2 linked regions of the Variovorax terrae genome follow. The protein of the gene in region 1 interacts with the protein of each later gene in a pairwise test. Links are inferred from orthologs where the notes say so. Each region holds a gene or a part of one and is shown in the gene's direction. Other genes may lie near its edges.

Evidence for each region. Proteins that work in one complex are often made in the same cells at the same time.
Region 2: the proteins of MMF98_RS08125 (region 1) and MMF98_RS22235 interact in binary tests that used the Escherichia coli proteins (3 or more experiments, as listed by UniProt). The link is inferred for Variovorax terrae from one-to-one orthologs.

The regions. Positions count from the first base shown.
Region 1 is NZ_JALGBI010000001.1:1,712,671-1,715,476, forward strand. It holds MMF98_RS08125 (sulfate/molybdate ABC transporter ATP-binding protein), read left to right. Parts: upstream 1-757; coding sequence 758-1,855; downstream 1,856-2,806. Other genes in the region: cysW (sulfate ABC transporter permease subunit CysW), read left to right, coding at 1-735; MMF98_RS08130 (disulfide bond formation protein B), read left to right, coding at 1,904-2,416; MMF98_RS08135 (VOC family protein), read right to left, coding at 2,417-2,806. UniProt on the Escherichia coli protein: Part of the ABC transporter complex CysAWTP involved in sulfate/thiosulfate import. Responsible for energy coupling to the transport system.
Region 2 is NZ_JALGBI010000003.1:606,676-609,461, forward strand. It holds MMF98_RS22235 (glutamate-5-semialdehyde dehydrogenase), read left to right. Parts: upstream 1-640; coding sequence 641-1,933; downstream 1,934-2,786. Other genes in the region: MMF98_RS22230 (alpha/beta hydrolase family protein), read left to right, coding at 1-599; gshA (glutamate--cysteine ligase), read left to right, coding at 2,034-2,786. UniProt on the Escherichia coli protein: Catalyzes the NADPH-dependent reduction of L-glutamate 5-phosphate into L-glutamate 5-semialdehyde and phosphate. The product spontaneously undergoes cyclization to form 1-pyrroline-5-carboxylate.

The DNA.
Region 1 (2,806 bases):
ATCCGCCTGACCCTGATCACCGCGGCCATCGCGCTGCCGCTGAACCTGGTGTTCGGCGTCGCGGCCGCCTGGGCCATCGCCAAGTTCGAGTTCCGCGGCAAGTCGTTCCTGACCACGCTGATCGACCTGCCGTTCTCGGTGTCGCCGGTGGTGGCGGGGCTGATCTACGTGCTGCTGTTCGGCGCGCAGGGCTGGCTCGGGCCCTGGCTGCAGGCGCACGACATCAAGATCATCTTCGCCGTGCCCGGCATCGTGCTGGCCACCGTGTTCGTGACCTTTCCCTTCATCGCGCGCGAGCTGATCCCGCTGATGCAGGCGCAGGGCAACGACGAGGAGCAGGCCGCCATCGTGCTTGGCGCCAGCGGCTGGCAGACCTTCCGCCACGTGACACTGCCCAACATCAAGTGGGGCCTGCTTTACGGCGTGATCCTGTGCAACGCGCGCGCCATGGGCGAGTTCGGCGCGGTGTCGGTGGTGTCGGGCCACATCCGGGGCCAGACCAACACCATTCCGCTGCACGTGGAAATCCTCTACAACGAATACCAGTCGGTGGCGGCCTTCGCCGTGGCCTCGCTGCTGGCCATCCTGGCGCTGGTGACGCTGGTGATCAAGTCGGTGGTCGAGTGGCGCCACGAGCGCGAGCTGGCCGCCGGCGCCGCGCTGCCGCCCGAGCGCCCGCAGGGCGCATCCTCTTTCATCCCGCATGCCGCCACCGCGGCCGCCGTCGCCGGCTGAAGCCCGGCCAAGGACTCTTTCCATGAGCATCGAAATCCGCAACATCAGCAAGCAGTTCGGCGACTTCCACGCGCTGCGCGACGTCAGCCTCGACATCGATTCTGGCGAACTGATCGCCTTGCTCGGCCCCTCGGGCTGCGGCAAGACCACCTTGCTGCGCATCATCGCCGGGCTGGAGACGGCCGATGCCGGCAGCATCCTGTTCGCCGGCGAGGACACGACCGACGTGCACGTGCGCGAGCGCCAGGTGGGCTTCGTGTTCCAGCACTACGCGCTGTTTCGCCACATGACGGTGTTCGAGAACGTGGCCTTCGGCCTGCGCGTCAAGCCGCGCGGCCAGCGCCCCTCCGAAGCGAAGATCAAGGAGAAGGTGCATGAGCTGCTGAGCCTGGTGCAGCTCGACTGGCTGGCCGACCGCCATCCCTCGCAGCTCTCGGGCGGCCAGCGCCAGCGCATCGCCCTGGCGCGCGCGCTGGCGGTGGAGCCCAAGGTGCTGCTGCTGGACGAGCCCTTCGGCGCGCTCGACGCCAAGGTGCGCAAGGAGTTGCGCCGCTGGCTGCGCCGGCTGCATGACGAGCTGCACGTGACCAGCATCTTCGTTACGCACGACCAGGAGGAGGCCCTCGAAGTGGCCGACCGCGTGGTGCTGATGAACGGCGGCCGCATCGAGCAGAGCGGCTCGCCGCAGGAGGTCTGGGACCATCCGGCCAGCCCCTTCGTCTACGGCTTCCTGGGCGACGTCAACCTGTTCCACGGCCGCGCGCACGAGGGGCAGGTGCACCTGGAGGGCCTGCGCCTGGACTCGCCCGAGCACCGCGACGTGCAGGACGCGAAGGCCTATGCCTATGTGCGCCCGCACGACCTGGACGTGCAGCGCTATTCGCCTGGCGCGGCCGGCATCGTTGCCCAGCTCAGCCGGGCCATCGTGGTCGGGCCGATCGCGCGGCTGGAACTTATTGCCGCCGACGACCACCAACCAGCGGACAATCGGCCCCGGGAGTCCCTGATCGAGGCGCAGATTCCTGCGCAACAATTCAGGGACCTGGGATTCCGGGAGGGTGAAACGCTGGTGGTGACGCCGCGCCAGGCCCGGGTGTTTGTGGAGAATGCATCGTCCTGACCGGCTGCAAGGCGCATCCGGCCCGATGCGCGAGCTTGAAGGAGATCCATGTTGCTGAAGTATTTCGATGAAGCGCCCCGCCGCGTGCTGGCGGCCGTCAGCCTGGTGTGCGTGGCCATGCTGGCATTCGGCCTGTACCTGCAGCATGTGGTCGGGCTCGAGCCCTGCCCGATGTGCATCGTGCAGCGCTATGCGCTCATCCTGGTGGCCGTGGTGGCCGGCCTCACGGCGGCCAGCGGGCGCCGGGGCCTGCAGATCGGCGGCAGCGCCCTGGGCCTGCTGCTGGCTGGCGGCGGCGCCTTCGTGGCGGCGCGCCAGAGCTGGCTGCAGTGGTACCCGCCCGAGATCGCGTCCTGCGGACGCGACTTCTACGGCATGATCGAAACCTTCCCGCTCAAGCGCGCCATCCCCATGATCTTCAAGGGCAGCGGCGACTGCACCGCGATCGACTGGACATTCCTGGGCGGCTCCATCGCCAACTGGTCGTTCGTCTGCTTCGTGGCGCTTGGTCTGGTGCTGCTGGGCGTGCTGGTGCGCACGGCCCTGCGCCGGCCGGCCTGATCAATCAGGCGCTTGGCCGCCCGGCCAGGGCGGGCCCTTGAGTTCGACCACGTTGCCCTCTGGATCAGTGAGGTAGATCGACGGGCCCTGTCCCTCGGCGCCGTAGCGTGAGGCCACCGCGCCGGGCTCCACGCCCCGGCTGCGCAGCCAGGCCGCGAGCGCGCCGGCATCGAACGGGTCGATGCGCAGGCAGAAATGATCGAGGTTGCGCCCCTCGGGGCCGGCCGCTGCGCCACCGGCGCGGCCCAGCGGACTGTCCACGGGCACGAGGTCGATCAGCGAACTGCCCGCACGCACCTGGTACAGCCCGATGTCTTCCTGGACCCGCTCGATGGGACAGCCCAGCACGCCGGTGTAGAAATCCAGCATGCGCTGAAGGTCGGCAACCCT
Region 2 (2,786 bases), on another replicon or contig:
ATATGCAGGCGACGCTGGGCGTGCCGCTGATCGTGCTGTCGCGGCCGGGCACCTTCGGCTCGTCCGGCGAGCACCGGCAGCGCCGGCGGGAGCATGAGGCGCGGCTGACCGACGCGGCGGTGGACGCGATCAAGGCCCGGCACGGGGTCGCCGAATTCGGGCTGGTGGGCCTGAGCGGCGGCGGCCATCTGGTGGCGGCCCTGCTCGGGTGGCGCGCCGACGTGCTCTGCGCCGTCCCGGCCTCGTCCGTCTCGTCGCCCAGGCTGCGCTGGCAGGCCTTCGGGCGCGACCGCGACCTGACCGGCTTTGCGGATTCCTACGAGCCGGTGGACCACCTGCGGCCCGGTGTCGCCCACAGCGGCCTGCGCGTCTTCGTGCTGGGCGACCCCAAGGACACCAACGTGCCCTGGCACACCCAGACGCCGCTGGCCGAGCGCCTGCGCGCCATCGGGGTGGACACGCAGGTGCTGACCGGCGAGGGCAGCGACGGGCAGCGGCATGCCCTGGGCGGCTCCGGCCGCCAGGTGGGCGCGAAATGCCTGCAGGGAGCGCCCACGCAGGACATCCTTGACCTGGCGGCCAAAGGGCTGAAAGGCTGAAGAGCGGCGCGGCGTTGCGGTGCCATGCGAAAATCCAGCGCATGAACGCCCTCAATATCGCCGAATACATGCAGACGCTGGGCCTGCAGGCCAGGGTCGCTTCGGCGCAGATGGCGCGGGCGAGCGCCGCCGCCAAGAACCGCGCGCTGAAAGGACTGGCCCGGCTGCTGCGCGAGAACGTGGCGGCCCTGCAGGCCGACAATGCCCGGGATCTGGAGCGCGCCGTGGCCGCCGGCCTGGCCGCGCCGATGGTGGACCGGCTCAAGCTCACGCCCAAGGTGCTCGACACCTGCGCCCAGGGTTGCGAACAGCTCGCCGCCATGCCCGACATCATCGGCGAGATCATCGGCATGAAGCAGCAGCCCAGCGGCATCCGCGTGGGCCAGATGCGCGTGCCCATCGGCGTGTTCGGCATGATCTTCGAGAGCCGCCCCAACGTGACCATCGAGGCCGCCAGCCTGAGCATCAAGAGCGGCAACGCCTGCATCCTGCGCGGCGGCTCGGAGGCCATCGAGTCCAACAAGGCGCTGGCGCTGCTGGTGCGGCAGGCGCTGGCCGAGGCCGGCCTGCCCGAGGACGCGGTGCAACTGGTGCAGACCACCGACCGCGAGGCCGTGGGTCAGCTCATCACCATGCCCCAGTACGTGGACGTGGTCATCCCGCGCGGCGGCAAGGGCCTGATCGAACGCATCAGCCGCGAGGCCAAGGTACCGGTGATCAAGCACCTGGACGGCAACTGCCATGTCTACGTGGACGATCCCTGCGACATCGACATGGCCGTGACCGTGGCCGACAACGCCAAGACCCAGAAGTACAGTCCCTGCAATGCCAGCGAGAGCCTGCTGGTGGCGCGCGGCGTGGCGCAGGCGTTCCTGTCGAAGATCGGGGCCATCTATGCGGCCAAGGGCGTGGAAATGCGAGGAGATGACGCCGCAGTCCAGATCCTGCGGTCACAAGCCGCTATCAATTCAGTAGCAACCGTCGTTCCCGCGAGCGAGCAGGACTGGTCGGAGGAATACCTCGCGCCCATCATCAGCATCAAGGTGGTGGAGGGGCTGGACGAGGCCATTGCCCACATCAACCGGTATGGCAGCCACCACACCGACGCGATCCTCACGCGCGACCACATGCACGCGCAGCGCTTCCTGCGCGAAGTGGATTCGGCCAGCGTCATGGTGAACGCGAGCACCCGCTTCGCCGATGGCTTCGAATACGGGCTGGGCGCGGAAATCGGCATCAGCACCGACAAGTTCCACGCCCGCGGGCCGGTCGGCCTCGAAGGCCTGACCTCGCTCAAGTGGGTGGTGCTGGGGCAGGGCGAAGTCCGCCTTTGAGCGCGCGCGGTTGCGCGCTGGCTCTTGTAAGCTCCGCAGCCGCCCTCAAATCCCTACAATTCCACTCGAATATTCCGATTCGCCACGACACGAGGGCCGCATGGTTCCGCATCTCATCACGGCCCTGACGGGGCCCATCAACGAACTCGAACAACGCATCCTGGACTCCATGCCGGCCATCGAGCGCTGGTTCCGCCTGGAATGGATGGAGCACACGCCGCCGTTCTACAGCTCGGTGGACATCCGTAACGCCGGCTTCAAGCTGGCACCGGTGGACACCAACCTGTACCCCGGCGGCTGGAACAACCTCACGCCCGAGATGCTGCCGCTGGCAGTGCAGGCGGCCATGGCGGCGATCGAGAAGATCTGCCCCGAGGCCAAGAACCTGCTGGTGATCCCGGAAAACCACACCCGCAACACCTTCTACCTGAGCAACGTCGCCCAGCTCAAGCGCATCTTCCACATGGCCGGCCTGAACGTGCGCATCGGCTCGATCGACCCCGAGATCAAGCAGCCCACCACGGTGGACCTGCCGACCGGCGAGCAGATCACGCTGGAGCCCGTGATCCGCAGCAGGCGCCGCCTGGGGCTCAAGGACTTCGATCCCTGCACCATCCTGCTCAACAACGACCTGTCGGCCGGCGCACCCGGCATCCTGGAAGACCTGCACGAGCAGTACCTGCTGCCGCCGCTGCACGCGGGCTGGTCGGTGCGGCGCAAGAGCCGGCATTTCCAGGCCTATGAGGAGGTGTCCAAGCGCTTCGGCAAGCTGCTGGGCATCGACCCCTGGCTGATCAATCCGCTGTACGCCAAGTGCGGCGAGGTCAATTTCGCCGAAGGCTCGGGGCTCGAC